3 linked regions of the Psychroserpens ponticola genome follow. The protein of the gene in region 1 interacts with the protein of each later gene in a pairwise test. Links are inferred from orthologs where the notes say so. Each region holds a gene or a part of one and is shown on either strand. Other genes may lie near its edges.

What was found.
Region 2: the proteins of rlmB (region 1) and MUN68_RS09930 interact in binary tests that used the Escherichia coli proteins (3 or more experiments, as listed by UniProt). The link is inferred for Psychroserpens ponticola from one-to-one orthologs.
Region 3: the proteins of rlmB (region 1) and tsaE interact in binary tests that used the Escherichia coli proteins (3 or more experiments, as listed by UniProt). The link is inferred for Psychroserpens ponticola from one-to-one orthologs.

What each region holds. Positions count from the first base shown.
Region 1 is NZ_CP116221.1:546,992-554,473, forward strand. The notes cover bases 3,223-5,992. They hold rlmB (23S rRNA (guanosine(2251)-2'-O)-methyltransferase RlmB), read right to left. Parts: upstream 5,090-5,992; coding sequence 4,355-5,089; downstream 3,223-4,354. Other genes in these bases: MUN68_RS02325 (replication-associated recombination protein A), read right to left, coding at 3,223-3,524; MUN68_RS02330 (rhomboid family intramembrane serine protease), read left to right, coding at 3,612-4,358; MUN68_RS02340 (aryl-sulfate sulfotransferase), read right to left, coding at 5,152-5,992. Outside these bases: MUN68_RS02310 (polysaccharide deacetylase family protein), read left to right, coding at 1-647; MUN68_RS02315 (YjjG family noncanonical pyrimidine nucleotidase), read left to right, coding at 637-1,326; MUN68_RS02320 (hypothetical protein), read left to right, coding at 1,363-2,247; more of MUN68_RS02325, read right to left, coding at 2,244-3,222; more of MUN68_RS02340, read right to left, coding at 5,993-6,795; MUN68_RS02345 (outer membrane protein assembly factor), read right to left, coding at 6,968-7,482. UniProt on the Escherichia coli protein: Specifically methylates the ribose of guanosine 2251 in 23S rRNA.
Region 2 is NZ_CP116221.1:2,214,233-2,221,805, reverse strand. Bases 4,573-7,433 are described here. They hold MUN68_RS09930 (NAD(P)H-hydrate dehydratase), read left to right. Parts: upstream 4,573-5,156; coding sequence 5,157-6,710; downstream 6,711-7,433. Other genes in these bases: MUN68_RS09925 (TlpA family protein disulfide reductase), read right to left, coding at 6,785-7,433; thrA (bifunctional aspartate kinase/homoserine dehydrogenase I), read right to left, coding at 4,573-5,072. Also shown: PAQR family membrane homeostasis protein TrhA, read left to right, coding at 1-375; thrC (threonine synthase), read right to left, coding at 372-1,673; MUN68_RS09940 (homoserine kinase), read right to left, coding at 1,679-2,599; more of thrA, read right to left, coding at 2,625-4,572; more of MUN68_RS09925, read right to left, coding at 7,434-7,573. UniProt on the Escherichia coli protein: Bifunctional enzyme that catalyzes the epimerization of the S- and R-forms of NAD(P)HX and the dehydration of the S-form of NAD(P)HX at the expense of ADP, which is converted to AMP.
Region 3 is NZ_CP116221.1:1,427,772-1,435,239, reverse strand. What follows is about bases 3,009-5,764. They hold tsaE (tRNA (adenosine(37)-N6)-threonylcarbamoyltransferase complex ATPase subunit type 1 TsaE), read left to right. Parts: upstream 3,009-4,039; coding sequence 4,040-4,489; downstream 4,490-5,764. Other genes in these bases: MUN68_RS06350 (hypothetical protein), read left to right, coding at 5,481-5,764; MUN68_RS06355 (hypothetical protein), read left to right, coding at 4,912-5,289; MUN68_RS06360 (hypothetical protein), read left to right, coding at 4,653-4,796; porX (T9SS response regulator signal transducer PorX), read left to right, coding at 3,009-3,908. Also shown: lpxD (UDP-3-O-(3-hydroxymyristoyl)glucosamine N-acyltransferase), read right to left, coding at 1-934; MUN68_RS06375 (HD domain-containing protein), read right to left, coding at 1,096-2,319; more of porX, read left to right, coding at 2,355-3,008; more of MUN68_RS06350, read left to right, coding at 5,765-5,837; MUN68_RS06345 (hypothetical protein), read right to left, coding at 5,840-6,148; MUN68_RS06340 (hypothetical protein), read right to left, coding at 6,464-7,063; MUN68_RS06335 (alanine dehydrogenase), read left to right, coding at 7,164-7,468. UniProt on the Escherichia coli protein: Required for the formation of a threonylcarbamoyl group on adenosine at position 37 (t(6)A37) in tRNAs that read codons beginning with adenine.

The sequences.
Region 1 (7,482 bases):
CACACGATACATTTAAATGGATAATTAATAAACAAAAAACCTGTGATTTTAAGTTTGTAGTTTTATTTTTAATAGGTGATTATTCTACATATGACAAAAATATCAATGTCAATAAAAAGGAATTCGTATCTCTAATTAAATCCGTTGCAGATTATTGTAAAGTAGGTATCAAAGCCTCATATTTTGCCTTAGATGATATTTCTATTTTGAAAAAGGAAAAGAAAAAAATGGAAGCAATTGTTAATTATGAACTTCAAGCGTCAAGACATTCATTTTCTAAACTAAACTTGCCCAAGTCATATCGTCATCTGGTAGAACTTGAAATTAACCAGGATTATACAATGGGTTATATTAAAGAATTAGGATTTAGAGCAGGAACTTGCACGCCATTTTTGTTTTATGATTTGGATTATGAAGTCCAAACTCCATTGCAAATTCATTCTTTTCATTGCTTAGACGCAGCATTGTTGAAACACCAGTCTCAATTAGATAAAAAAGAAGCCCTACAGCGTATAATAAAACAAGTCAAACAAGTCAATGGGACGTTTACACCTGTGTTCCATAATTATAGTTTTAGTGACGATGTACTTTGGAAAGGGTATAGAGAATTATTCACCATAATATTAGATTCAGCAAATGAAGATTAAGGATATTAAACATGTGTTTTTCGATCTCGATCATACACTTTGGGATTTTGATAAAAACTCAGCGCTTACCTTCGATAAAATATTTGAGTTGCATCAATTGAATATTGATAAGAATCAATTTTTATCAAGGTATGAACCTATTAATTTGAACTATTGGAAACTCTATCGTGAAGAGAAAATAGACAAGTCTAATTTGCGTTATAAACGTTTGAAAGATACTTTTGATGCTATTGAGTTTGAAGTTTCAGACGATACCATAAATCAATTATCTGAAGACTATATAACATATTTAACAAGCTTTAATCACTTATTTGAAGGCACTTTTGAGTTATTAGAACACTTAACTAAACATTATCAATTGCATATTATTACGAATGGATTTGATGAAGCTCAGCAAAAAAAGATGGATAATGCTAATATCTCTCAATATTTTGAAACGGTTACAAATTCAGAAATTGCAGGTGTAAAAAAGCCAAATCCTATTATTTTTGAATATGCCTTAAATAGTGCTAAAGCAAAGCCACATGAAAGTATAATGATTGGAGACAATATTGAAGCCGATATTTTAGGAGCACTTGAGATGGGTTTTGATGCCATTTTGTTCAATTATCATAATCATAAAGCAGATGTTCAAATAAAGCAAGTAACGTCTTTATTAGATATAAAAATGTATCTTTAATCACTCTTTTTTGAACATTTAAAATAGTCAATTTACATGAAAAATATAATCTTATTTCTTTCACTATCATTACTGATTTCTTTTAATGCTTCTTCACAAGATGAGCAGATCAATATTGAAGCTATTAATAATTATAAATATGTCATAATTCCCTTAAAGTTTGAAGTGTTGAGCGAAGTAGATCAGTATCAAATCAATTCATTAACAAAATTTTTATTTAATAAATATGGCTATGCAGCGTTTCTAGAGAATGATTCGTTTCCAGAAGATTTACGTCAAAATGGATGCTTGGCTCTTAAAGCAGATGTTATTAAAGTTAAAGGGGGTTTTTTAAGTACACGACTTAAAATTAACCTTATGGATTGTAATGGGCAGTTGGTTGTGTCTTCAAAAGTTGGGAAAACGAGAGAGAAAGAATTCAAAACGGCATATAATTTAGCAGTACGAAATGCATTTCAAAGTTTTCAGTTTCATAATTACAAATACAAACCAAATCCAAATGCAGCAATTGTAACTTCTAGTACTACAAGTTTAGTAAAGCCAAATGTAGAAGACACTAAAGTTGCTCAAGAAGAAATAGAACGTTTAAAACAAGAAGTTGCTTCTCTAAAAGAAGAAAAGGAAGTCAACAAAACCGTAATTGTACCAGTAGCTGAAACTTCTATAAACAATAAGAAGATTATAAAATCAACAGCGTTAAAAACGAATGTCAGCATACTCTACGCACAGCCTATTGATAACGGTTTTCAAGTCGTTGATAAAACACCAAAAGTAATCATGATACTTTTAGTAACACCAAAAGAAAACACGTTCATTGTAAAAGACCAAAACGCGATTGTTTATAAAGAGGACGGATTTTGGTACTTGTCAAAAAATGATGGTAATGTAACGTCTTTAGAGCGTTTAAATATTAAGTTCTAGTAACCGTATTTGTCTTTCCAGCGTTGCTTTAAAAATTCACGTTGCGCATTTTCTCTTGTGTTGTTTCCAGGATTATAAAGGGTTGTGTTTATAATCTCTTCTGGTAAGAATTCGTGATTTGCAAAATTGTTGTCATAACTATGTGCATATTTATAATTATCGCCATAGCCCAATTCTTTCATTAATTTTGTAGGTGCATTTCGTACGGAAAGAGGTACAGACAAATCTCCAGTGTCTTTAACTAATTGTTGTGCTTTACCAATTGCTTCGTATGCAGCATTGCTCTTTGGAGACGTAGCTAAATAGGTAGCACACTGACTTAAAATAATTCGTGATTCAGGATAGCCAATTATAGAGACTGCTTGAAAAGTGTTATTCGCTATCACTAAGGCAGTAGGATTTGCATTACCAATATCTTCACTAGCTAAAATAAGTAAACGTCTGGCGATGAATTTTACATCTTCACCTCCTTCAATCATTCTCGCCAACCAATATACAGCTGCATTAGGATCACTACCTCTAATCGATTTTATAAATGCCGAAATGATATCGTAATGCTGTTCTCCAGTTTTATCATATCTAACCGTGTTGTTTTGTACTTTCTCTGAAACAATTTCATTTGTAATTACAATCTTTTCATCACTTGTAAATGAAGTAACAATAAGTTCAAAAGCATTAAGTAATTTACGAGCATCACCTCCAGAAAGTCTAATAAGTGCTTCTGTTTCTTTTAGTTTTATGTTGCGCTTTGATAGTGAATCGTCTTCTTTTATGGCACGCTTTAAAAGCGCTTCTAAATCGGATTTGTCAAATGCATTTAAAACATATACTTGACATCTTGAAAGTAATGCTGGAATCACTTCAAAACTTGGGTTTTCTGTTGTGGCACCTATTAATGTCACCCAACCTTTTTCAACAGCTTGCAAAAGTGAATCCTGTTGAGATTTGCTAAACCGATGAATCTCATCAATAAACAAAATAGGATTTTTAGTGGTGAACAATCCACCTCTTTGCTTGGCTTTGTCTATAACGTCTCTAATGTTTTTAACTCCAGAATTGATAGCACTTAGCGTATAAAAAGGTCTGTTAGACTCATTGGCTATAATGTTCGCTAGTGTCGTCTTCCCAGTTCCAGGTGGTCCCCAAAATATCATGGAAGCTATGGCTCCATTTTGTAATTGTTGAGTTAAAACGCCAGTTTTGCCAACTAAATGCGACTGACTTAAATAATCATCAAGTGTTTGCGGACGTAATCGTTCTGCTAATGGTTCGTTCATATTGTAAAATTACAAAAATGAATGTGACAATATTTCATAGTTTTAATAAATGGAGAGCATTTTGCTAATTAAATTCTAAATTTGAAGATGAGTCAAAACCAACAACAGTTTAAATATTCTACAGGAGTCGTTGCGTATCCTGTGTTTTTTGTGCTTTTTATTTGGGTTGTGTTTTGGTTACAAGTGCGTTTTTTTCCAGTAATTAAAACGTTTGGCGTGTATCCTCAAAAGCTTGAAGGACTAAGTGGTATTTTATTTAGCCCTTTTATTCATGCAGATATTCAGCATTTATATCACAATAGTATTCCGCTGTTTATCCTTTCGGTAGCCTTATTTTATTTCTATCGAAAAATTTCTTGGAAAGTCATTTTCTATGGTATTTTACTTTCAGGATTAATTACATGGATAATTGGTCGACCTTCAAATCATATTGGAGCAAGTGGTTTAGTCTATGTGCTCGTAAGTTTTATTTTCTTTAAGGGCATTTTTGCTAAGCATTACAGATTAGTTGCTTTATCTCTAATTATTATTTTTTTATACGGAAGCATGATTTGGTACGTGTTTCCTGTTAAGGAAGGTATGTCTTGGGAAGGACATTTGGGCGGATTAATATCTGGATTGTTTTTTGCAATTGTTTTTAGGAAATCGGTCGCAAAGCCAGAACGTTATGTTTGGCAGCAGCCAGATTATAACGAAGATGATGATCCGTTTCTAAAGCACTTTGATGAAAACGGAAACTTTATTGAAATTTCAGAACCTGAAATCGAAGATGAGATGCCTTCCGAAGAAAACACATTGAATATTACCTATACATTTAAAGAAAAAAAGGATTAACGTCTTTGCCTTACAGCCTCATAAAGAAACGCACCACAAGCTACAGAAACATTTAAAGATTCAATTTCCCCTAAGATTGGCAATTTTGCCTTATCATCTGAAACTTTTAATACGGAAGGATTAATGCCTTTACCTTCGGAACCCATTACGATTGCACATGGTTCTTTAAATGACACATCATAAATGGTGTCTTCAGCTTTTTCGGTTGCTGCAATTACTTTTATTCCAGAAGCTTGCATGTAAAATACAGCATCTTTAATATGATCAACTTTACAAATCGGGATTTTAAAAATTGCGCCTGCACTTGTTTTTATAGTATCACCATTTACAGGAGCTCCTCCTTTTTTCTGAATGATAATTCCTGAAACTCCTGTGCATTCTGCAGTTCTTATAATTGCACCAAAATTTCTGACATCACTTAATTGATCGAGGAGAAGAAAGAGAGGTGTTTTACCAGATTCTAAAACCGATTCGACTAAGTTTTCAATCGTATAGAAACTTATAGGAGCTATTTGAGCTATTGCGCCTTGATGATTTTGTTTAGAAAGTCTGTTTAGTTTTTCTACTGGAACATAAGATATATTGAGACGTTCTTTTCTTAGTAAGTCTTCTAATTCTGAAAATAAATCACCTCGTAATCCCTTTTGTAAAAATACTTTATCAATATTTTCTTCAGATTTAATGGCTTCCATAATTGCACGAATACCAAAAATTGTAGTCTCTTTTTCCATGGGTCAAAGGTATAAAAAAAACCACCTTATAAAAGGTGGTCTGATAATTATGTATTGTTAAATTAGTGTTTAATTATTTTTTTAGTGATAGATCTCGTGTCTGACGAAATTCGTACAAAGTAAATTCCAGAATTATAACTTGAAACATTTATTTCATTAGAATTACTTACTTGACTTATTATAGCTCCAAGACTATTGTAAATTTCAATTTTATTGATTTGATGTGTTGAATTTACTTTGATAACATCAGTGGCAGGATTTGGATACACTGTTACATCTTCAAATGCAAATTCTTCAGTGCTTAAAACATCACAAGGTTCATTTATACCTGAGTTTAATTCTATTGGATTTCCAGGAGTTAAATCACGTCCAGTAAAAGCTGGGTTATCATAACCATATTTATGTGCTCGAAACACTAAATTTGGAATACCTTCAGGATCATCTCCTTGTGATAATATTCCAGTTGCTCCAGAAGGATTAATATATTCCCAAACGATATTTTCATTAGAATCAATCTCAAAGAAGTATCCAGAATCACCATCACAAATCAAGATGTTTCCATTGGGAAGTACTTGAGCACCAGATAGTATTCTTGAAAAGAAATTAATAGGATCAACAGGATTGGTGTACGTATAATCCGTAGCTGTTGGTCCATAAGCTGTGTTTGACGTGTAATCATATACACCAGGAGCTGTAGTTGGAGGTGTTAAAATAAAGACTTCTGAAAAACTAGGTGTTCTTGAGAAGCCATTGTTATATAAAATCAACTGACCAGCATTTGGCAAACCATCAGGAATCCAATGTGGATAATGTTGTCCGAAAAGCTTTTGATCGTTTTGAGTGCCTTGTCTATAGGATTGTGGGTTTCCCCATCGATACAAAAAGTCGCCACCTTTATTGTAAATTCCACCAGTATCACCAGAAGCTTCAGCTGTTGATGTTGAATGATCAATAATATAAATTTCACTCATATGTCTCGCGCTCATTACAATTTGATCAAGATTGTTATTGTATTGTATGGAGTTCATGTGTAGCCAATTTTCACTTCCACTTAAACCACCTAAAAAATTAATGTCAAGTAATTGTGGATTGTTTTCAACAACACCAAAATTATCTTTAGTAACATCAAAATCTTGAATTAAATGGTCTTTGATATTCCATTCCCAAACTACATTAGCTTGATTAATACCCAAAGGTTCGATCTCTAAAATCTGTTCATTAAATAGCACACCATCTGTAAGTAGGTTTGGATCACGACCTGCCTGAATTGCTTCAGCATTAGACATTATTGTAACCGCTAGTATTAATATATTTCCGTTTGGCATCGGGAAAATATCATGATGTTGTATTGTGGTGTCATCAGACATTGTAAAGCTCCACGTTAGGTTGCCTTCCCAATCAAATTTTTCAACTATTCCACCTGTGCCACCAAACATTATAGTCGTATTTGTTACTTTTCCTGCTCTTAATAATGAGCCATCTTCTAAAAGATAAACTGCATTTCCTGGAGGAAAGGCACTAGTCCATTGGTTCACGACTTCTCCACAACTATTTATGAGATAGGTTTCAGTTAGAGATGTAAATAATGTTAATCCGTTATACGTGTCGTTTTGATTATAGGAAATTACTCCAACGGTATTCTGAGATACTAATCCTGAACTAAATGCGATAAAGACTAAGAGCGTTGCAATTTTTTTTAATGTCATAATTATAATATTGTTGAATACAATGAATAATGTTAGAAACCTTAAACTATACTAGCTTTAATTTCACTGAAATCATTTTTATTCAAAACTAATTTTTCTTTTTCAATGGGATAAAGGTATGAAAAAAGGCTTTTTCAGGGTTTGTTTTGTGAATAAGATTAAGTGAATATTACTAAAAAGTGGCCGTTAAACTTAAGTGCACTTTAGAATCAGATAATTTAAATTGTTGATTTTCTGATTTTCCGCTAGAATAGTTAAAACGAAATAAACCAGCTTTACTAAGTAGCCCAAACCCAAATCCAAATCCAAATAGCTTTCCTTTTTGGTTGCTTATCTTGTTTTCAAAGTAAGCAGCATCAATAACTGAATGTACATAAATGTCGCGATTTAATCGATAACGATATTCGGTATTAATCACGCCATACATGTTAGCAATCAAACTATTTTCTTCAAAACCACGAATAGAATTAATACCTCCAAATCTAGGAAGTTCATTTTCAAGAAACGTTTCAGAATCTATAATTTGACCACTTCCTCTAATATAAATACTATTCCGATCATTAAGGTTAAATATTTTATATGTATTTAGTGTAAACTTCGTTTGGTTTTCATGGACATCGTCAAATGTTCTATTTCCAAATCCACCAGTAATATCAAACAAGAAATTTACGGAAAATAGGAAGTCAT
Region 2 (7,573 bases), 1.7 Mb from region 1 along the record:
CTTATTGCAGGAACTTATACACCAGTTTTACTCATTACGTTGCCTGATAGTTTAGGATGGGAATTGTTTTATACAGTTTGGGGAATAGCAGCTTTTGGTGTGATTTTAAAACTCTTTTTTACAGGTAAATTTGAAGCCTTTTCTACGATTTTATATTTAGTAATGGGTTGGCTGATTGTTTTCGATTTTTCAACTTTAGCAGATCGAATGGCTACAAACGGATTGTTATTGTTATTTGCAGGAGGTTTATTCTATACGGTTGGTATTGTGTTCTATGCGGTAGAAAGAATCCCTTATAACCATGTGATTTGGCATTTTTTCGTTTTAGGAGGTGCCATTTGCCACTTTTTTATGGTGTATTTTTTTGTGATTTAAGCTTTGTTTTTCTGAATAAGAAATGCTTTTAAGTCTTCGTAATTAGAAATTGATGTCGCTACTTTTTCTTTATCCATAACTGCTTCTATTTGAGGTGGCAAATCAATTTTTGTTTTAATAACAGATTCTACGACATCTAAAAATTTTGTTGGATGTGCTGTTTCTAAAAACACACAGTGCGAATTTGAATTGTTTTTTAAATATGATTTACAACCCAAATAGCCAACAGCACCATGAGGATCTGCAATGTAGTTATACGTCGTGTAAATATCTTTTAAAGCAACTCTTGTTTCTTCATCAGTGAAACTATAAGAAGATAGATTTTCTTTGAGAATACTAAAATCATTGTTATAAATTTCTTGAATGCGAATAAAATTACTCGGATTCCCAACATCCATAGCATTACTTATGGTTTGTACAGAAGGTTTCGGGATATACGTTTCTGTTTTTAAGTATTCAGTCACCACATTATTTGCATTGTTTGAGGCAACAAAATGTTGAATTGGTAAACCTAATTTTTGAGCCATCATTCCAGCACAAATATTTCCAAAATTCCCACTAGGAATAGAGAATACAATCTCTTTGTGTTTATGATGAAGTTGTTTATAAGCAAACATAAAATAGAACAGTTGAGGCAACCATCTTGCAACATTAATTGAGTTTGCAGAGGTCAACTGCATTTTACTAGTTAAGTCTTCATCTAAGAACGCTTGTTTCACCATATCTTGACAATCGTCAAAAACACCATCAACTTCAAGTGCTGTGATATTTTGACCAAGTGTCGTCAATTGTTTTTCTTGAATATCACTTACTTTACCTGAAGGATATAAAATCACAACATTTACACCTTTAACTCCTAAAAAACCATTTGCAACTGCACCTCCTGTATCACCAGAAGTCGCAACTAAAACTGTTACTTTCGTGTTATTGGTATTAAAATAACCTAAGCACCTTGCCATAAAACGCGCTCCAACATCTTTAAAAGCCATTGTTGGTCCGTGAAATAATTCTAAAGTAGAGATGTTGTTATCTAATTCAATAACTGGGAAATTAAAATTCAATGTCTCTTCAATAATCACTTTTAAAACCGATTCAGGAATTTCTGGACTTACAAACTGCTTTATAGCTTGAAAGGCAATTTCAGAATAAGAAAGTTGATCTATGTTTTCAAAAAATGACTTTGGCAAAGGTGTGATATGTTCTGGGAAATACAAGCCTTTGTCTGGAGCTAAGCCTTTAATAACAGCATCTTTAAAAGATGTATTTGGTGCTTTTTTGTTTAAACTGAAATAATTCATGATCGTTATAATATTTTTATACCTTCTGTGTTAATTTTTGACAAATGAATTTCAAAATCAATAGAAGTTTGAGAATAAACGTTTTGAATTGCAGTTTTTACCTTTTCTGCACTGTCTAATCCTTTACATAAACTAAATATAGAAGGACCAGATCCTGAAATTCCTGATCCTAAAGCACCATGTTTCAAAGCTCTTTGTTTCACATCATCAAAATACGGAATTAGTTGACAGCGATAAGGTTCAGCAATCACATCATTAAGACTATCACTTAATAAATTATAATCTTCGGTGTGTAAAGCATGAACAAAGCTACCAACATTTGACCATTGTGTGATGGCATTTTTTAATGGGATTTCTTGAGGAAGAATCGCTCTAGATTCAGAGGTTTTAATTTCTATTTGTGGATGAATGACAACGGCATAAAGGTCTTTAGGAGTGGGTAATTGTAAAACCTGTAAGGGAGCCAGACTTTTAACTAAAGTAAAACCACCAAAAAGGGCAGGAGCTAGGTTGTCTGCATGTTCACACTTGCTTGCTAAAGCTTCGCCTTTCATAGCGAAGTTGGTGAGTTGTGTTTTGTTATACGGTTTTCCGAGTAATTCGTTCATTGCAAAAACACTTCCAGCAGCACTAGCCGAACTACTTCCAATGCCGCTTCCAGGCTTGATTTTTTTATAGATTTCTATTTCAAATCCGAAGTCTGGATTAGCATCATTATATAATGCAAGAGCAGAAACTCCAGCCACATTGTTTTCAGTTTCAAAAGGTAAATCATAACCTTCAATTTTTGAAATGCATATTCCTTTTTGAGGCGTTTTTCTAATGATCATTTCATCTCCTATAGTGTCTAAACAAAAGCCAAGGACGTCAAATCCACAAGAGACATTTGCAACAGTTGCAGGAGAGAAAATATGTATTTGGTTCATGTCTTTTTCCACAAAAAAGAAGTCTTTATTTGTTACCAATTTTAATAATGTCAGCGAATAATCCAGAAGCCGTAACATCTGCACCAGCACCAGCACCTTTAACTATTAAAGGTTGTTCAGGATAACGTTCTGTGTAGAACATGACAATATTATCTTTACCTTCGAGATTATAGAATGGATGACCTTCTGGGATTTCTCTTAAGCCAACTTTTGCTTTTCCATTTTTGTATTCTGCGACATATTTAAGCTGACAGTTGTTTGCTTTTGCAGAAGCGTAAAGTTTTTGAAAATGTGCTTCTTCAGTTTTTAGTGTTTTGTAGAAATTATCTACGGTTGAACTTTCAAGATTAGTTTGGGTTAAAAAAGACTGGTTATCGATGTTTTCAATTTCCATACTTCCGCCATTTTCTCTAGCTAGAATTAATATTTTCCTTGCAACGTCAATTCCGCTTAAATCTATTCTAGGATCTGGTTCTGTATAACCTTCAAATTGAGCACGTTTAACTGTATCATGAAAGTTTGTACGATCACTGAAATTATTAAAAACAAAATTCAAACTTCCAGACAAAACAGCTTGAATACTCGTTACTTTATCACCTGATGCAATTAAATTATTAAGTGTATTTATGATTGGTAAACCTGCACCAACATTAGTCTCGTAAAGGAAAGGAGTATTGTAACTCAAAGATAAATCTTGTAACTTTTTATAGTTTTCGTACGTTCCTGAACATGCTATTTTATTACAAGCAACAACAGCAATACTTTGTTTTAAATAATCATCATACCAATTAGAAACGCCTTCATTTGCAGTAATATCCACGAAAATGCTATTGCGTAAATTTATATCAACAACCTTATTGAAAAAACCTTGTAAGTTTGATTTTTCGGCAAAATGGAACTGAGCTGTCCAATCATTTAGGTTGATGCCATCTTCATTAAAGATCATCTTTTTAGAATTGGCCATGCCAATGATGCGAACATCAATTTTTAGTTTTTTCTTAAGGAAATTGTATTGCTGAGCAATTTGATCAATAAGTTTTTCGCCTACATTGCCAATGCCAACAATAAATACATTGAGTTGTTTTGTTTTAACCTCAAAGAAGCGTTCATGTAATACGTTAAGTGCTTTTTTAACATCATTTTTATTGATAACTGCCGAGATGTTTCGCTCTGAAGCACCTTGAGCAATGGCTCTTATATTGATGTTGTTTTTGCCAAGTGTACTAAACATTTTTCCACTAATACCTTGAAAATTTTTCATGTTATCACCAATAAGAGCAATAATAGATAATTGGTCTTCAACAAGTATTGGATCAATTTTATGCAAAGAAATTTCATTTTCAAACGCAGTATCAATAGCTGTTTTTGCTAGGTCAGCATTTTTAATATCAATTCCAAAGCAAATCGAATGTTCAGATGATGCTTGGGTGATGAAAATGATATTTATTTTTTCTTGTGCTAAGGTTTCAAACAATCGTTTTGAAAACCCAGGAATACCAACCATTCCACTACCTTGTAAAGTGAGAAGTGCTATGTCATTTATGTTTGTAATGCCTTTTACAGGAGAAACAATCGTCGTTTCGGTTTCTGTTGAAATGACAGTACCTTGTTCATCTGGTTTTAATGTATTCTTAATATGGATAGGAATATTTAAATCTAATGCAGGCTGAACCGTTGGAGGATATAATACTTTTGCTCCAAAATGTGACAATTCCATCGCTTCCTGATAAGACAATCGTTTTATAGGATATCCATGCTTTACCAATTTTGGATTTGCGGTGTACATACCACTAACATCTGTCCATATTTCTAGTTGCTTTACTTTTAATGCAGCAGCAACAATAGCAGCTGTAAAATCTGATCCACCACGACCTAAAGTTGTTAGCTCTCCTAGATTAGATTTTGAGACAAAACCAGGTAAAATGGTAATATCTTGATTAGCAGATTTAAAATAAGTTTTAATATTAGTATTAGTGGCTTTGTAGATGACTTCTGCTTTTGTGAAATCTGAATTTGTAACTATTAATTCTTGTGAGTTCTTTCTTTCAGCATGAATCCCTCTCGATTTCATTGTTTCTGCAATAATATATGAAGACAATAATTCGCCAAAACTTACTAATTTATCAGAAGTTTGTGGAGACAATTCATTTATCAAATACAAACCATCTAAGAGGTCTTTAAGTGCTTTAAGTTTAGTTTCAACATAAGTTATGACCTCCTTATTTTTCTTTGGAATAAGAGCTTCAATTAATTTTATATGACTACGCTGAATAGCAATGAAAGCATCTTTGTAGTCGTTATTTTTTGATTGAGCAAGGTAACCAACATTAAGAAGTTTATCTGTAATTCCGCCAACAGCAGATACGACACAAATAACCTTATCTGTTTTAGATTTATCTTCTAATATAGAAATGACTTGATTGATATTATTTACCGAACCAACAGACGTACCTCCAAATTTTAAAACTTTCATTATTCTTGATTTACAACTTACGTTTAGTTGTTTTTATATTAAGTTCCAAAAGTATTACTTTTACTTTTAAATAAAACAGTACACGTGAAAATTTTCTCCAAAGAACAAATATATGAAGGTGATAGGTTAACCGCTAAAAAACAAGGCATTACCTCTACAGAATTAATGGAACGCGCAGGCATCCAAATTTTTAATTGGTTGCATATTAGAATGCAAGGAGCACAAGTTCCTATTCATGTGTTTTGTGGAATAGGTAATAATGGTGGAGATGGTTTAGTTGTAGCAAGACATTTAATCACTCACGGCTATAATGTTAAAACCTATATTGTTAATTGTAGTGATAAACGTTCAAAAGACTTTTTAGTTAATTATGATCGTATTAAAGAAACTACAAAAGAATGGCCTGCAATGTTGACTTGTAAGCAAGACTTTCCTCAAATTCATAAGGATGATATAATTATTGATGCGATATTTGGTATTGGTTTAAATCGTCCTGTAGATGAATGGGTTACCCAATTGTTTATGCATTTTAGAGCTAGTCAAGCGTATACACTTTCTGTTGATATTCCATCAGGCGCTTTTACAGATAAGATCACTGATAATGAAGATAGTGTCGTGTGGGCAAAACATACCTTAAGTTTTCAATCTCCAAAATTGATTTTCTTTTTACCAGGCACATCCAAATTTTCATTACAATGGGAAGTTATTGATATTGGTATTGATAGGGAATTTTTATTCAATACAGAAACAGATGCCACCCTTATTGGAAAGCATGAAGTGTTACCAATGTATCAATCTAGAGAAAAATTTTCTCATAAAGGGACTTATGGCCATGCATTAATTTTGGGTGGTAGTTATGGGAAAATAGGAGCTACACTTTTAGCAAGTAGAGCAGCATTAGTTTCTGGTGCAGGATTGGTGACTACATTTGTTCCTAAATGTGGTTATTCAATATTGCAAACAGCTTTACCTGAAGCTATGGTTATTACAGATAAGGATGAGAATTTAATTACAGATATTAGTTTTGATATCGCACCTAAAGTAATTGGTTTAGGAATTGGTATGGGAACAGCTGCTAAATCTGCTACTGCTTTAGAAAAATTTCTTAAGTCCAATACTGCGCCATTAGTGATTGATGCTGATGGAATTAATATCATTTCTAAAAAGAAAACAGTATTGAAATTATTACCAAAACAAACTGTTTTAACACCACATCCAAAAGAACTTGAATGTTTAATAGGAAAATGGAAAGATGATTTTGATAAACTTGAAAAGGTTAAAGTTTTTTCAAAAAAATACGACAGCATAATTGTAATTAAAGGCGCAAATACAATAACAGTATACAATGAAAAATATTATGTCAATACCACTGGGAATCCAGGGCTAGCAACTGCGGGAACTGGTGATGTTTTAACAGGTGTAATAACGGGTTTGATTGCGCAAGGTTATGATCCTTTACAAGCGACTTTATTTGGTGTTTACCTTCATGGGAAATCTGCTGATATTGCTATTGAAGATTTAGGATATCAAAGTCTAATAGCAAGTCATGTTGTTGAAACTTTAGGCGAAGCGTATCTAGATTTATTTAAACAGCCAGAGCAACCTCAGGTTGAAGAAGAACAACAAGAGAATAAATAATAAAATAGTAGTTAAATACATATAAAAAAGCCGCTCCATATGGAGCGGCTTTTTTATATTAATAATGAAATAGCTTAAACACTAAGTTTTTCTTCTAAAAGCTCTACTAATTTAGGGTTTGAAGGTCTGGGAGCATCAGGACTAACAATGTTTCCGTTTGGATCTATTAGAATAAAACGAGGAATCCCATTTACTTTGTAATTTTTAACAAAATCAGATTGCCACGCATTATCAGAAAACAGTTGAATGCCACCTAATTCTTTATCTTTTACCATTGTTTTCCATGATTCAAAAGCTTTCTCTTTAGTTCCACTTCGTCTCTCATCGTCTACAGAGATACTTACAAACTCAATGTTTTTGCCATGAAATTGTTCTTCTACTTTTTTAAGAGACGGAATTTCACGTTTACACGGACCACACCAAGTCGCCCAAATATCAACGTAAACATATTTTCCTTTTAAATCAGAAAGAGACGTTGTTCCTCCTTTAAAATTGATGTAATTCTCAAAAGTTGGTGAAGTCATTCCTTCAGGAAGTGATTCTCGTAACGCAATTTTTCCAGATAAATATTTTTTTATAGATTTGATAGTGCCTTCCATATTCTTGGCACCATTAGCCTTATGCAAAGAGTCTAATCCACTATAATTAGTTTCTAAATTTTTAAATCCAGCTTTGTAATCTGTAACAGCTTTGTTTAAACGCTCTGTATTTGGATCTGAGAATAAATCTTCAGTAAAATAGGTATTAGACAATAAATACGATTGTATCACATAGTTATTAATATCTGATCCATCACCATTATAAACGATGGTGTTATCAAAATCTTCATAATTAACTTCGATAGAAGATTCAAATCCATTCTT
Region 3 (7,468 bases), 880 kb from region 1 along the record:
CATAATTGAATGATGGTGAACCTTGAAGAACTTCATTGTCCTTTACATGACGTCCAATACCAGATTGAGCTTGAACTTTAACATTATTTCCAATAGTAATATGACCAGCAATTCCTACTTGACCTCCTATTTGGCAATTCTCACCAATTTTTGAAGAACCTGCAATACCAGTTTGTGCAGCAATAACCGTGTTTTTACCTATTTCAACATTATGTGCTATTTGAATTTGGTTATCTAGTTTAACACCTTTTCTTATAATTGTCGAGCCTAATGTTGCTCTATCTATTGTAGTTGCTGCTCCAATATCTACATAATCTTCTATAATCACATTCCCAATTTGAGGAACTTTGCTATACTCTCCATTTTCATCTGGCACAAAACCAAAACCATCTGCTCCAATAATTGCTCCAGAATTAATAACACAATTATTTCCAATAATTGATTCAGAATATATTTTTGCTCCTGAAAAAACAATAGTATCATTACCAATTGTCACATTATCACCTATATAAGTATTCGGGAAAATTTTTACATTATTCCCTATTCGAACGTTATCGCCTAAATACGTAAAGGCTCCAACATAAACATCAGTTCCCAAAGTAGCAGATTCTGATATAAACGATGGTTGTTCTATACCTTGCTTATTAAGTTTAACTTGATTATAGTATTCTAAAAGTTTAGAAAATGATTTATAAGCATCTTCAACTTTTATTAATGTAGTACTAATATCATGTTCAGGCTTAAATGTTTTATTAACAATTGTAATAGAAGCTTTAGTAGAATAAATGTATGATGTGTACTTAGGATTGGCAAGAAAGGTTAAAGAGCCTTTAATACCTTCTTCTATCTTAGAAAGCTTAGAAACTTCAATATCAGGATTACCTTCAATGTCGCCTTCTAAGATTCCAGCTATTTGTTGTGCTGTAAACTTCATTCTCGCAAAAATAGAAAAAATGTATCACATATTTATATTAGAATTTGAGTTGTTTATTATATCGATAGAAAAAGGAATCCTAAAATTGTTATTAACATTAATTTCTGTAGCTATTACAATTCATAAAAAAAGGCTGTTTTAGAATGTTCTAATCAGAAAAATTAAGCCTTTGGATAACAGATATAGTACTTAGTGACAGGCTTCGACAGTGCTTTTATATTAAACTGATCAGAAGCTTTGGCAATATCTACGACCTTTCCAGATTTTTGAAGAATCTTAATGGTTTGTAGTTTAGATTGATACGCCTGATTTGAAATGCTATCGATAAACACAAAATATTGTGCTTCTTCTTCAGTAATATTATACTTTTCAATTAATTCTTGAAGATGATTCTCTAAAAGTTTTGGCTTTATTGGCTTATTTTTTAGTTTGATTTTTAAGAGGTTTCTATTAATTATCATTTCACATAAATGACTGAGTACAAAATCATCATGATATTGCCAATCTTTCATTGCTGCAATAATATCTGTATCATCAAGCTTTGAAAAGGTTTCTAAAGTTTCATCATCAAAGTTTTCTAAAGACACTTCATTGTTTAAAAAATAATGCAATGCGTTACTTGAAGGAAGCACAATTCCTAAATTAGATAGTTCTTTTGCACGTTTTAAAACCCGTGTTAATAATTGCTCAGCAACTAAACCTGTTTTATGAAGATACACTTGCCAATACATAAAACGTCTAGCCACTAGAAATTTTTCAACACTGTAAATTCCTTTTTCTTCAACCACTAACCTATCGTTTTCTACATTAAGCATAGTAATTAAACGTTCACTATTTACATTACCTTCAGCAACTCCAGTATAAAAACTATCGCGTTTTAAATAATCTGCACGATCCATATCTAACTGACTAGAAATTAACTCACATAAAAATGGTCGTTCATAATCACCTTTAAAAATTTTAATCGCAAGCGTTAAACTTCCGTTAAATTCTTTATTGAGTTTTTCCATAAATAACAATGAAATCTCTTCATGAGAAACACCATTTACGATACTATGTTCCATGGCATGAGAAAAAGGCCCATGACCAATGTCGTGTAATAAAATGGCAGAATACAAAGCTTGTTCCTCTTCATTAGAAACCGTAACTCCCTTAAAACGAAGCACATTAATAGCTTTTTGCATTAAATGCATACAACCTATAGCGTGATGAAAACGTGTATGATTAGCACCAGGATACACTAAATATGACAAACCCATTTGAGTAATTCGACGTAGCCTCTGAAAGTATTTATGCTCAATTAAATCGAAAATTTGAGAACTGGGAATTGTAATAAATCCGTAAATTGGGTCGTTAAAGATTTTAAGTTTGTTACTTGCCATCAAACATTAAAGTTTACATTAATATTAAACAAATATACATGAACACTATAAATATTCTTTGGGTTGACGATGAAATCGATCTTTTAAAACCTCATATTCTTTTCCTAGAACAAAAACAATATAACGTCACGACTTGTCAGAGTGGCACTGAAGCTCTTGAAATTATAGATGACACCAATTTTGATATTGTGTTTTTAGATGAAAACATGCCAGGTTTAACAGGGTTAGAAACCCTAAATGAAATTAAAGAAAAGCGTGCAAATCTTCCTGTTGTTATGATTACAAAAAGTGAGGAAGAATATATTATGGAAGAAGCTATTGGTAATAAAATTGCCGATTACCTTATAAAACCTGTAAATCCGAACCAAATTTTATTGAGTTTAAAAAAGAATTTAGATCACTCAAGACTCGTTTCAGAAAAGACAACTTCTAATTATCAGCAAGAGTTTAGAAAAATTGCTATGGATTTGTCTATGGTGAATTCATATGAAGAATGGAGTGATTTATACCAGAAACTGGTGTACTGGGAATTAAGATTAGAAGACATTGAGGATGTTGGTATGACTGAAATTCTAGAATCTCAGAAAAATGAAGCCAATCATCAATTCGGAAAGTTCATCGAAAAGAACTATAAAGATTGGTTTGATCACAAAAATGATGCTCCAACTTTATCTCACACCTTATTTAAAGATAAAGTTGTACCAGAATTAAGTGATAACCAACCAACACTTCTAGTTGTGATTGATAATTTGCGATATGACCAATGGAAAGCTTTCGAGCCAATAGTGAACAATTATTATAAGAAAACTTCTGAAGCTCCTTTTTACAGCATTTTACCAACTGCAACTCAATACGCAAGAAATGCCATTTTCTCAGGATTAATGCCAAGTGATATGGAACGTCTACACCCAAAACTTTGGAAAAATGATACAGATGAAGGAGGGAAAAACCTTTATGAAAATGATTTTTTACAAGGGCAATTAAAACGTTTAGGGCTTCAGAATTTAAAAACTTCTTATCATAAAATCACAAATCTTAAAGCTGGAAAAAAACTAGTAGAAAACTTTAAAAGCCTAAAAGACAATGATCTTTCTGTAATTGTTTACAATTTTGTAGATATGTTATCACACTCTAAAACTGAAATGGACGTTGTTAAAGAATTAGCATCTAATGACAAAGCATATCGTTCATTAACAGTGAGTTGGTTTAAAAACTCCCCATTACTTGAAATGATTCAGCAAGCACAACAACTCGGATTCAAATTAATCTTAACAACAGATCATGGCACGATTAACGTAAAGAACCCTTCAAAAGTTATTGGTGATCGTGATACAAGTTTAAATTTACGTTACAAAACAGGACGAAGTTTAACTTATGAAGATAAGGAAGTTTTAGCAGAACAAGATCCTAAAAGCATTGGTTTACCTAGCATTACGATGAGTAGTTCTTTCATTTTTGCAAAAAGCGATCACTTTTTGGCTTATCCAAATAACTACAATCATTATGTAAGTTATTATAGAAATACCTACCAACATGGAGGTGTTTCTTTAGAAGAAATGATCATCCCTTTTGTGGTGATGAATCCAAAGTAAAAAAATCCACGTAATGCAAATAAATCCGTTGAAATACACTTTTTTCTAGTTTTTTTCAATATTTATACGTATTATTGCCAATATAAATTTACTTAAACCATACTTTGAGTAAAATATTTAGCATATAAACTGTGGAAATAGATTATAACATAACTGAGTTAGAGTCAGTAACGACTAAGCTTTTAGAGCAAATCAATTCTAGAATTGTATTGTTTCATGGCGAAATGGGTGTTGGAAAAACAACACTCATCAAAGCTATGGTTAAATCATTAGGAAGTACTGATGATGTGACGAGTCCAACATTTTCAATAGTTAACGAATATGAGTCTAAAAACGGAAGCATTTTTCATTTTGATATGTATCGCATAGAAGATGAGATGGAAGCCTTAAATTTTGGTTTTGAAGACTATTTCAATAATGACAACAATTGGTTATTTATAGAATGGCCAGAAAAGGTATCAAACTTACTTCCAGAAGATGTATGTGAGATAACCATAAAAGATAATAATAAGATCTCAAGAACCCTCAAATTGAGCCAAAACGAATTATTAACAAAAAAACCTGCTTATGAGCTCTGCTAAATGCAGAAATAAATAACCCACTTTACACCGCATATTTACTGGCAAGTACGGAAAAACCGTAACCATAAGGCGATTAATCGAACTGTTTTTAACACTCGTTTAACTGTTCAAAACTGCTATCTTGAAGTATCTTTGAACTATTAATTAATTAATCCCTTATATTATGAAAACAAAAAAGTATGTATTAGCCATTGCGATTATTGGTGGATTTGCGTTCACAGCACAAGCAACTGATTTAATCAATTTAGATGGACAAGTTAAAACTGAAATTGCAAAAAAAGCTAAAACGATTCCAAGTAACGGGTAAGACCGATACTAAATCTATTTTAGTAGGGAGTATAATCGCCACTTTTATTGGTATTACTCCGTATTTATTTTACTTATATGAAAGTGTCCCTCAAACTCAAGTTTGGGACACTTTCTTGTTTACATACGATAGTAAAAGTTGGGGAGATGCTAATTTTGCAATATGGGTTTTAGTAAATAAACTAATCCCTTTATCTCTTCTTTTCATATGGTTCTTTACTAATCGGCATTGGTGGTACCATGCGCTTTTAGTTCCGATTGCTATGTATGTATTTCAAATTATTGGTATGTTCAATGATAATATTGGATTTATAGATAAATTTGAATTGATTTATTTAGTACCAGTAATGGCAATTGTTATACCATCAATTTATTTGTTAAGAGCAAGAATGTTTAATCAAATTAATGATGCGGATAAAACCATGCAAGAACTCGAAGAAGAGTTTATGATTAAGCCTACCTCTTTTATGGGAAAAATAAAACAGTATTTCTAAAAAAAATAAATTATATAAAAAAAACACAGCTCTAATTTAGCTGTGTTTTTTATTATAATCAATTCAGTTCATTTGATAATAAATATCATAACGTAGAAAAAAAACTACACAAATATAATATATCAGATAAAAAAATTACATTTGTAAAAATTATAGTTTATAATTTACTCTATATTAATCCCTATATAACAATGAGTAAAACAGTACATCGTATTATTGATCTAATTTCAGAATTGAAATTAAGTGCTCGACAATTTGATATTTCTATTGGTACAGCCAATGGTTATATTTTACGAATGCAAAAAAACAACGCTTCTGTAGGAAGTGATGTGATAGAACGTATCGTCAAAGAATATCCTCAAGTCAATCTTGTTTGGCTTATTACAGGTAAAGGCGACATGTTTATTAGTGAACAACAAAAGCCTAAAGTAAGAACCAATCGAGAAATTGAAGCTTATATCGATAATAAATTGAAATCTAAATGGTCTGACGAAAAGAAAGCACTTTTAGATGAGATATTAAAAGAGATTGAAGATTTAAAGAAATAGAATTATATAGTGATTTTATCTCTTAAGGCTATTAATTTTTTTAAATATTCCTTTTTCTGCATACTATTTTTATTATTAAGCAAAACTATTAATTCTTTTTTCACTGATTTATAATTTTTAGAATCAAACTTTGCTATTTTGAGAAGTTGAATGTTTATTTCATTATTTACTGTTTTAGTAAATGGTCTTGAATGTTTATAATAGCCTATTGTTTTTGATATCAATAATATAAAAATTAAATAAGGAATTGAAAATAGTAAAGTAACTGAAAATTCAGGTATATAATCAACGTTAAATTCTAATATTTTCATTAAAGAATATAATTTATAAATTTCAGCTGTCATTGGAATAAACAAAATGTATCTCCAAATATTTTTACAAGTAAAAAACCAAATAGAAAGCATAGATAAAGTGAATATTTTCAAAGAAATAAACCAAACAAAATATTTGGCGCTATTATAATAATCTCCAAAATCTATTGTAAACAGACTATTACTCCAAACCTGAGTTTGAGGAGCTATCTTATGTGCAAAAAAAACAAATGGCAAAAGAATTATAACAAATAATATAATTAAATCTTTTTTAAGGTTTTTGATAATAAAAAAATTATTTAATGTTCGCATATCTCATAATTTATAAAACTGATTTCTAATATCTATAAGCTTTTTCACATATGTTTCTTTATCACTATTAAAATAAGCCTTTTTAGCATTTATAGTTTCTATCTTTAACTTTTCTAGTTCATTATAATTTTCTTTATTTAGATTATAAAAGACATCATCTATCTCTTCATCTAGATTATTGCGAACCTCACTATAAAGTCTATACTTATTAATTTTCAAAGAAAACAAAAGCAGTATTATAATAAGAGGTATTGTAAAAGGTAGACTTATTATAAACTCAATTTCATCGAACATGGTATTATTTGAATTAAATATACTTGCAAGTTTGAATAACTCGATTATGATTATGATTAAAATAACAGGTCTCCACCAGTGTCTACATGTCAAATACCAAGTAATTGAGAAAACCAAAATTAATACTTTCATCTTTGAAAAAAAGATTAAATCTGAAATATCTAAAAACCCAAAACTATCAATCTCAAATCCTAAAAACATAAAAGTTTTCACACCTTCCAAATCTAAATACTTATCTCCAAAATAAAGCAATGTCACCGAAACAATCAAAATCGAAATCAGCACATCCTTTAACTTAAAATCTTTCATATACCTATAAATATAGAAAATTATCTACATCTAATATATAAATTTTTATGTTAACTATTACAATTATTATTTGTAATTTGAATTTTCAATTCAAAGCTAAATGAGTAAATCAAGATCTCCTTTTACCAAAGCACAATTACTTCCACAGGAAGAAACCCTAGAAATCTTAAAACAAAAAGGCAGTTTATTTATTGGTATCCCTAAAGAAACTTACTTTCAAGAAAAACGTGTTTGCCTCACTCCTGATGCAGTTTCTGCATTAGTTGCCAACGGAAATCGCGTTATGATTGAATCTGGAGCTGGAAAAGGCGCTAATTTTAAAGATAAAACCTATAGCGAAGCTGGAGCTGAAGTCACTAAAGATACAGCTAAGGTATTTTCATGCCCTATAATCCTAAAGGTAGA